DNA from 3 places in the Shewanella loihica PV-4 genome. Region 1 is predicted to be linked to each of the others. Evidence: predicted binding sites of a transcription regulator. Region 1 holds the regulator's gene; each other region holds the start of a gene.
What was found. The regulator LexA, encoded in region 1, represses DNA repair genes until DNA is damaged. The targets are predictions, from matches to a motif close to TACTGTATNNNNATACAGTA.
Positions count from the first base shown of each region.

Region 1 (3,280 bases):
TTGCTGGGATCTTCCATGGCGATGAGAGTCTTGGTGGCCGGGATGGCCATGAGGATCAAGATGACAAAGGGAACGAGCGTCCAGGCGATCTCTACCTTAGTGCTCTCATGAAAGTTTGCCGCGACGGCACCCTTAGAGCGCCTATGGTTGATGATGGCGTAGATCATCACCCCAAAGACGACTAGGCCTATGGCACAACAGATATAGAGAATCGTCATATGAAGGCTAAACACCTTATTGCTGATCTCTGTGACCCCTGATGTCATATTCAGGGGCATATCTGCTGCGAGTATGGTGGGCGTAAATAGCAACGCCAGCAAACAACACAACACTTGCTTCACTAGACTTCTCCTCTGTCAATTGCGAAGGCAACTACAAAGAAGAGCCACACAGTATGTCTCGGCTCTATGCAAACTCTTCAGTTCCCAAAAAAGCAACGATGACTTCAAAGTGCGTCGGTGGTGAATCTCTTGTTCTGCTGGTGGTGACCACGCTTGCACTTACGGCTGAATATATCAGACCAATTTCAGCTACCGTGGGCGAGGTATTACAGGTTCATTTTCGCCGCTCAAGCCGACAACCAAATTGTGCGATATAACAAATAATCGTTGATATCTCTTACTAACTTAATGGCTGTTTAAATATTGATCAAGATCACTTTTATTTTATTTTGCTAAACAAAACAGACACAAAAACGCCCCTTGCGGGGCGTCTGTATGGAAAGGTAGGGCGCGGAATATCAGTGTAGTGAACTGAACAGACTCATGGTTTGGCCGCCGAGATCCTCTTGGGGAAAAGGGTTGGCAGGTAAGTGACCGTTCGCATCTTCGATCACCACTCCCAGGGCGCGGGTATTCTTGGCAACTATCTGTAGGCGACGACTGTCACGGGCATCCAGGGTTTGTGCCCAGCAGATCACCGCACTGGATGTACCACTTGTGAGGGCTTTTTCCATCGCCCACAGGGTTTCGACCTCATCCTTGGTGTGCACCAGTAGGATGCGATCCATACGCACACCGCCGTCGGCCAGCATCTGCTTGTAGCCTATGTTAGGTGGGCTGATCAACACCACCCATTGTCCCTGCTGACTGAGTCTGGCTAGCTCTGGAGTGAGGGCCTGCAGCTCCTGCTTGCCCTGGGTAGAACTTGCCGTAGTCGAGATAGTGTTGCCATCGCCGCGCTTAAGCGAGCTGTCGAGATCGACCCACAGCCCTGGATGACGTGGCGCCATGCCCATTAGGTTGTTCATTGCCAGTCTCCATTTCGAATAACGCCGACGGCCAGGCCTTCGATGCTCAGGCTCTGGGTGGTGAGGTCCACCACGATAGGGGAATACTCTTCATTCTCGGCATGCAGATAGACGGTGCTGCCACGCTTCTCGAAGCGTTTAACCGTTACATCATCTTCCACGCGGGCCACGACTATCTGGCCGTTTCTTGCCTGTTCGACCTTATGTACCGCGAGTAGGTCGCCCTCGAGAATACCTATATCTTTCATACTGTCCCCCCTGACCCGCAGCAGGAAGTCGGCGCTGGGGCGGAACATGCTAGGGTCAACCTGATAGTGTTGTTCCACATGCTCCTGGGCCAGGATGGGCTCACCGGCGGCCACCTGACCTATGAGGGGCAGGCCGAGATCTTCAGGCTCTTCCTCCTGGGTCAGCTTGATGCCACGTGATGTGCCGGGCATGATTTCGATGCAGCCTTTCTTGGCCAGGGCCTTGAGGTGTTCCTCGGCGGCGTTGGCACTCTTAAAGCCTAGTCGACGCGCAATCTCGGCACGGGTAGGCGGCATGCCCGTGTCGGCAATATTGCGTTTTATCAGATCTAAAATCTCGGCTTGTCTCGGGGTTAAGGGTCTCATGATTAATCCTGTCTTTCCATACAGTACCTGTCAGTATATACAGTATTTTATACAGTGCAAGTATTAACCAGATTTTCTCCCAATCCCATCAAGCGATTAGCGCCTAAAGTGTGATTGATTAGCCGAGTCTGGCCTGTTCAAGGGAGAGCAGCAGATGATGGTAATCGTCGATGGCCGGAAAGTCGGCAAACTGCTTGTGAGGCTGCTGGCTGTCGGGATTCTTGATCCCCAACTGGTAGCCGACGCCAGCCTTCTTGGCTGCCTGTAGTATGGGCTCGCTGTCGTCGATAAACAGGCAGCGGCTGGGATCCAAGGAATACTGATTAAACAGGTGACGCCAAAATTGCGGGTGTTCCTTGGGATAGCCGGTGGCGTGACTCGAGAGCATCTCATCGAGCCCGTTAGCCAGATCTGTATGCTCGAGTTTCAGCGCCAGGCTGTGGGGATGGGCGTTGGTGACCAAGATGCGCCGCTTGCTGTGTCTGGCCAGTGCGGTGAGAAAGGGCATGCTGTCCTGACGTAGCTGGATCCGGTCCACTAGAGTGTGGTGCAAAGCCAGGATGTCTAAACCCAGCTCCTGTTGCCAATATTCAAGGCAATACCACTCCAGGGTGCCGAAGACCTTGGCGTAGGCACTCTCCACCAGTTGTTGGGCGTCGGCCTTTGGGATCTGCCTTTGTTCACACAAGGCCTGAGGCACCAGGCTAAGCCAGAAATGGTTGTCGAAATGCAGATCCAACAGGGTGCCGTCCATATCCAGCAGCACGGTATCTATCTTATTCCAGGGAAACATAAAGCGAGTAAAAAAATTCCTTGGTTTGAGTTGTGGATTAGGCCCATCATAGTAAGATTGAGTGGTTAAGCAAACGCCATTTTTATCAGGAAGTTTCATGCCGGACAAAAAGCCGCAGATCCTACATGCCGAAGTTGTTGCCCAGAGCCGTCTGTTTCAGATAGAGCAGGTGCATTTAAAATTTTCGAACCAGGTTGAGCGCCAGTATGAGCGCATGAAGGGCAACGCCCGTGGCGCCGTGATGGTGGTGCCTGTGCATGGCGAGGAGCTATTGCTGGGACGCGAATATGCGGCGGGTACCCACAGCTATGAGCTGGGTTTCCCCAAGGGCCTAGTGGATCCCGGCGAGACCCATGCCGAGGCGGCCAACCGAGAGCTGCAGGAAGAGATAGGTTTTGGTGCGCGTAAGTTGACCCATCTGATGGAGTTGAGCCTGGCGCCCGGCTACTTTGCCAGCAAGATGCAGATCTTCGTCGCCGAAGATCTGTATGAGAGTCGATTGCAGGGTGACGAGCCCGAACCCATAGAGGTGGTGCGCTGGCCATTGAGCCAGTGGTCTGAGCTGTTATTAGAAGATGATTTTTCCGAATCTCGAAGCGTTAGCGCCTTGTTTTTGGCACAGAA
Region 1 is NC_009092.1:136,278-139,557, forward strand. Features, by position in the region: gene coxB (cytochrome c oxidase subunit II) at 1-341, opposite strand, end outside; gene SHEW_RS00630 (cell division inhibitor SulA) at 740-1,249, opposite strand; gene lexA (transcriptional repressor LexA) at 1,246-1,863, opposite strand; gene yrfG (GMP/IMP nucleotidase) at 1,982-2,656, opposite strand; gene nudE (ADP compounds hydrolase NudE) at 2,754-3,280, shown strand, end outside.

Region 2 (3,280 bases), 1.3 Mb from region 1:
TAGGATGTTGGCGATGTGGAAATCAGCCGCACCTCCTTACCGAGTCCTGCACTAACTGCAATATTTATTGCCATAGCACCTATTCCCCCCGCGGTACATCAGGCCACAAACATAAGCAAAGACTGTAAGAATCGAGTATATGGAGCGCGTTACCAATTTTTAAATTTATTATAATGATTGTGTAACATTCATGATGGTGATGATGAATCATTCATCTGCCCCCATAGCTCCCCTAAAAACCCCTACCCCTTGTAGGGGCTCGTTTTTTAAGCAATGCTGGCTCTATTACACCTGGGCAAACGCAATGAATGAGAGAGGAAAACAGCCCCATAGATGGCCCAAACCACCAAGCTCATCGGAGCTGTTACAGAGAATTAAAGCCAATTTGCGCCATAAAAAAGGTCAAATCGAAGAGATAGGATAACCCGGTGTAGATACGTCGGTGAGCTTCCGAAACAGGGATGTTTCGGCAGAGCCTAAAGGGACTTATTCACGGCGTCTCACAGACGTATCTGCACATAAGCCCACCGCAGGTGATAGGTAAGCATTAAGGTTAACCCTTAAAATTCGCCAAATAGTTACAACGCAGCCAGCGGCTACTTCGAAAAAAGAAATGTCTAACCTTCATTTCAAGGTGCACTAAAACCCGAGATCCATCTGCGCCCCATGCACCTCCTCATCGAGCCCGGCCCCCACAGCCTCGCTCTCAAGCCCAACCGACACCCCCAGCAGACGAATGCCTCGGCCCGCGCGGCGCTCCAGCGCCTGTTTAAGCAGGTCGTAAAACAGCTTCACCGAGACCTCGTCGCTGCGCTGCTCTATGGTGGTCTGTTTGAAGTCATCGAACTTGAGCTTAACCACCTGCTTGTGAATACGACGCGACTTGGCGCTGCGACTGATGCGCCCCGACAGCTCCTGGATCAGCTGAGGCATCACCGCCTGACACTGCTCATAAGTGTAGATATCTTTGGCCAGGGTGGTCTCGACACCGACAGACTTACGTTCCCTGTGGGGCGAGATGCCGCGGGGGTCTATCCCCTGCGCCCTGTCATAGAGCACGCCGCCAAACTTACCGAAGCGCTCCATCAGGCTCTGACGGCTACAGGCCTGCACATCGGCGCAGGTAATCAGCCCCATGGTTTCCAACTTGGCGGCGGTCACCTTACCGACACCGGGGATCTTAATCAGCGCCAGTGTCTTCACAAACTCGGGGATCATCTGCGGAGTGATCACATACTGGCCGTTGGGCTTATTGAGATCCGAAGCTATCTTGGCCAGAAACTTCACCGGCGCGATACCGGCAGAGGCGGTGAGCCCGGTCACCTCGAAGATCTCCCGGCGAATCGCCTCGGCGATCAGCGTGGCCGAGCCCTGGTGTTGGGTGCAGTCACTGACATCCAGATAGGCTTCATCCAGGGAGAGCGGCTCGATCAGCTCAGTGTAGCGGGCAAACACCTCACGGATCTGCGCCGACACCTCCTTGTAGACAGACATGCGTCCGGGCACCAGGATGAGATCCGGGCAGAGCTTGAGGGCATAGGCGGAGGCCATGGCCGAGCGCACGCCAAACTTGCGCGCCTCGTAGTTACAGGTGCTGATGACACCGCGGCGATCGCTGCGTCCGCCGACGGCAATGGGCTTGCCCCTAAGCTCGGGAAAATCACGCATCTCGACCGCCGCGAAGAAGCAGTCCATGTCTACATGAATAATCTTTTTCACCTTAATACCTCCACCGCCAAGAATACTGTACATTTAAACAGTATTCAATCACTTCGCGATGAACGACAGCTATGCGTCAGATGACAGGCAGCAAAAAGCCACCCTAAGGTGGCTTTATCTCTGTTTCGTGGCGCCGAATGGCTAATGCATTATATCGGCTCAGTCTATTACATTTTAGACTGGAGGTAGTTCTGCAGACCTATCTTGTCGATGAGGCCCAGCTGCTTCTCTAGCCAGTACATATGATCAGACTCTGTCTCTTCCAGCAAGACCTCTAACAGTTCACGGGAGACGTAATCCTGCTTTTCCTCGCACAGGGCGATGGCTTCACGTAGGTTGGCCGCCACCTGATACTCATAGTTGAGATCATTCTGCAGCATCTCCTGGGGATCTTTACCTATATTCAGCGCCTCGCGGCTGGCCACATCTGGCGTGCCCTCGAGGAACAGAATCCGCTGCACCAGCTTCTTGGCGTGTTCGCGCTCGTCGTCAGACTCGTGGGAGATCCGCTCGTGCAGCTCGTTAAGCCCCCAGTCTTCGTACATCAAGCCGTGGACAAAGTATTGATCCATCGCCGACAACTCACCGGTGAGCAGCTTGTTGAGGGTGTCGATCACTTCCTGATTGCCTTTCATGTTTCTCTCCCTATTCAGATTCCATCTGCGACTGCAGGTAATTTTGAATGCCCGTCATCTTAATCAGATCTTGCTGCGCCTCGATCCAGTCCAGATACTCCTCCTCATCTTCGAGCAGGTCTTCGAGGATCTCGCGGCTCACATAGTCTCGCTCCGTCTCACACAGGGCGATCACGCTGCGCAGCTCGACCAGCTGCTCTTCGAGCATGGTCTTGTCGCACTGCAACATCTCTTCCGGGTTCTCACCTATGCGCAGCTTCTCGAGCTGTTGCAGATTAGGCAGGCCTTCGAGAAACAGCACCCGCTCGATCAGCTTGTCGGCATGCTTCATATCTTTGATCGACTTCTTGTAGCACTTCTCATTGAGCTCTTCCAGACCCCAATTTTTGTACATGCGTGCGTGCAAGAAGTATTGGTTGATGGCCGTCAATTCGAAGGTCAGTATCTTGTTTAACTGACGAATGACGTTCGGATGACCCTTCATTTGATCTCCTTAGTAAGATTTGATCTAAATCAATATTTAAGCCTAGAGCAATTTTCACTCAATTACAAATAAACATTAAGTTTCAATCAGTTATCAAAGAAAATCGTTCTCATTCGCGCTTTGATTACCAAGGCGATTAAAGATAATAAATCCAGCGTGTTAAGGCCGATAGTAAGCACAAGGCGCTAAGGAGCAGAGGAGTCTCGGAGAAGAGTAATGAAAAACAGGGGTAACAAAAAAAGGCCCCGAATGGGACCTTTAATAATGACGCCTCACAGGCGTGGGCTAGATGATACGATCTTTGGCCAGCTTCTCGCGACGGGCCTCTTCTTCGGCCATCTTCGCCTTACGCTTATCGCATGGGTCGTCACAGTCACAGGCCTTCTCGATACCCAGGGCACCCAGACCACCGCAGCTGCCGGCAACCGCCTTCTGTTTCACC
Region 2 is NC_009092.1:3,411,191-3,414,470, forward strand. Features, by position in the region: gene dinB (DNA polymerase IV) at 640-1,719, opposite strand; gene bfr (bacterioferritin) at 1,887-2,354, opposite strand; gene bfr (bacterioferritin) at 2,365-2,838, opposite strand; gene nqrM ((Na+)-NQR maturation NqrM) at 3,124-3,280, opposite strand, start outside.
Region 2: dinB (DNA polymerase IV) is a predicted target of LexA. The motif match lies at 1,743-1,762, and genes of this name have one in related genera.

Region 3 (3,280 bases), 550 kb from region 1:
CAGCACACAGTGGCTGGCCACGGCGCCGCGGCCGACACGCCCCCGCAGCTGATGCAGCTGGGCGAGCCCCAGACGCTCGGGGTTTTCGATGATCATCAGGCTGGCATTGGGCACATCGACCCCCACCTCGATCACTGTAGTGGCCACCAGTAGCTGTATGCTGCCGGCCTTGAAGGCGTCCATGATCGCTTGTTTCTCGGCGGGTTTCATGCGGCCATGCACCAGGCCGATGGCGAGCTCGGGCAGCAGCTGCTTAAGCTCCTCGGCCGTGTCTTCTGCGGCCTGACATTCCAGCACCTCAGATTCTTCGATCAGGGTGCAGACCCAGTAGGCTTGACGCCCATCTTGCAGCGCGGCCTGGCGCACGCGATCGATCACCTCACCGCGGCGATTGTCTGAGATGGCGACCGTGGTCACCGGCGTACGCCCCGGCGGCAGCTCGTCGATGATGGAGGTATCGAGATCTGCATAGGCGGTCATCGCCAAGGTGCGGGGGATAGGGGTTGCCGTCATGATCAGCTGATGTGGGTGGAAGCCCTGCCTGATCCCTTTCTCTCGCAGCCCCAGACGTTGATGCACCCCGAACCTGTGCTGCTCATCGATGATGATCAGCGCCAGGCGATTGAACTCCACCTGCTCCTGAAAGATGGCGTGGGTGCCGATGACGATATGGGCCTCGCCGCTCTTAATCTGCTGCAGCGACTGCGCCCGCGCCTTGCCCTTGAGCTTACCCGCCAGCCAGCCGACCGTTAGGCCGAGGTGTTCAAACCAGGCGGCGAAGTTGTTGGCGTGCTGCTCGGCGAGCAGTTCCGTCGGCGCCATCATGGCCACCTGATAGCCGCTCTCTATGGCCTGTAGCGCCGCCAGCGCCGCCACTAGCGTCTTGCCCGAGCCCACATCGCCCTGCACCAGGCGCATCATAGGGTGTGCCTTGTCGAGATCTTGGGTGATATCGGCTACCACTCTCTGCTGGGCGCCAGTGGGCTTAAAGGGTAAGGATGCCAGGAAGGGATTGAGTAGCTGCCCGGTGGGCTGCATCGCGATGGCCTTATCATGATTGCTGCGGGCCCTGAGCTGTAACATGCTCAGGTTGTGGGCCAGCAGTTCCTCTTGGATCAGCCTTTGCTGCGCCGGATGCGTGCCCTGCTCCAGGGCAAAGGGGCTGACCTCGCTCGGGGGTCTGTGCAGCAACTGCAACGCGTCGACCAATGAGAGTTGATTGGGCCTCAGCTGAGGCGGCAATAGTTCGGTCAGGGCGCCATGGGCCAGCAGCGCCAGGGCCTGATCCGTCAAACGGATCCAGCTGGCCTGCTTGAGTCCCTCTGTGGTCGGGTAGATGGGGGTCAGGGTATCGCTGAGGCTAAAGTCGCTCTCGCCGTTGAGCATCTTGTATTCCGGGTGGATGATCTCCCGGTGAAGCTTGCCCCGACGCACCTCGCCATAGGCGCGAATGCGCTCGCCCTCTTCGAGGCCGTTACGCATGGCGGCGGAGAAGTTGAAGAAGCGCAGGGTTATGGTGCCCGAGTCGTCACGCACCGTGCAGGTGAGCATACGCTTGCGGCCCTGGACGATCTGGGTCGATTGTATGATCCCCTCTATGGTGCCGTAGCTACCGGGATAGAGGGCGGCGATGGGATAGATTTGGGTGCGGTCTTCGTAGCGTAGCGGCAGGTGAAACAGCAGATCCTGAACTGTATTGATGCCGAGTTTCTCCAGCCGCTGCGCCATCTTGGCGGCAACGCCCTTTAACTCTGTCACAGCCATGAGATCGAGTCTATCCACGCTTTGTACCCATTTGATTTAGCGTTCTATTTAACCAGAACCTGAGTCTATTACTGTAAATATATACATATACTATCAGAGTTCGGCATGAACGCAATCTCGCGTTAACCATGACAGGTTAAAGCCTGAGGTCATAGTCTGAGGCTACAGCCAGCCCTTTTGCTTGGCGATGCGAGCGGCGTCGATGCGATTGCTGGCATTGAGTTTGGCGATGGCCTCGGAGAGATAGTTACGCACAGTGCCTTCGGCGATGAAGAGGCTGGCGGCGATCTCCGCGCTGGAGCGTCCCTCGCTGGCGAGCCTGAGCGCCCGGCGTTCCTTATCGTTCAGCGGGTCTTGTTCGCCGACGGCCATGATGGCCAGTTCGGGATCTATGATGCGCTTGCCGCGGCTGACGGCGTTAATTGCCTGGATCAGTGTCTCGGAGGGCGCGTCCTTGAGTAAGAAGCCACCCACGCCCGCCTCGATGGCACGCTTGATATAGCCTGCACGGCCGAAGGTGGTCAGGATGATGACCTTAATGGGCGCCGCTTGATTTTGACACCATTGGGCTAACTCCAGGCCACTGAGGCCTGGCATCTCTATGTCGGTCAGTAGCAGGTCGAACTCCTGTTGCTTGAGCAGGCTCAGGGCTTGGTCACCGTCACAGGCCTGGATCACCTCAAAGTCGCCTTCGAGGGTGAGGAGCGCGGCCAGTGCGCCCCTGACCATGGCTTGATCTTCGGCGAGTAATATCTTCATCCTGTCTCTATCCCTGATTTGGTAACTCGATGATAAATTGTGGGTTTGGCTCGAGCCCAATACTGAGTGTACCACCTAAGGGGCGCAGTCGCTCGCGTATGCCGGTGAGGCCATTGCCTTCGCTGAGCTGCCTCAGCTTACCATTGTCTGTAATCGAGATCCGCAGCCCCTGAGGTGTTGCCGACAAGTCGATATTACAGCTATCGCCTTGGCTATGACGCACAACATTGTTGCATAGCTCGGTCAGGCTGAGGATCAACTGGGTCTCGATTTCCTGTGGCTGTGATGGCAGCTCACCAGAGAGGGTAACGGCCATGCCCTTGTCCCTCAGCATCTGGCACAGGTGCGTCAGGGCGGCGTCTAACCCTTTGTGTTTGTAGCCTGAGACCGTTTGGCGGATCTGGCTGAGGCTGTCTCGGGCGATGGTTTCCAGTTCTGCCAGCTCGGCGCTGGCCTGATCGGCTTGCCCCTTGGCCAATAGTTTGCGCGCCAGCTCCGCCTTGAGTGAGATAGAGGAGAGCGAGTGCCCCATGATGTCGTGCAGATCCCGGGCGATACGTTCACGCTCTAACATGGTGGCGAGCTGGCGTATCTCCTGCTGACTCTGCCGCTGGGCGCGTTTGGCTTCGACCCGCTTACGCTCGGCCACACCAAAGAAACCCACGCCGGTGATCAGGGCGACGCCATAAACCGCAAAGTAGTAGTGAATACCTAGGGTTAGGCTCAACAGCGTCAGGATGACGGCTAAGCCGATAAG
Region 3 is NC_009092.1:4,192,358-4,195,637, reverse strand. Features, by position in the region: gene recG (ATP-dependent DNA helicase RecG) at 1-1,782, opposite strand, end outside; gene SHEW_RS18170 (response regulator transcription factor) at 1,927-2,523, opposite strand; gene SHEW_RS18165 (sensor histidine kinase) at 2,531-3,280, opposite strand, start outside.
Region 3: recG (ATP-dependent DNA helicase RecG) is a predicted target of LexA. The motif match lies at 1,834-1,853, and genes of this name have one in related genera.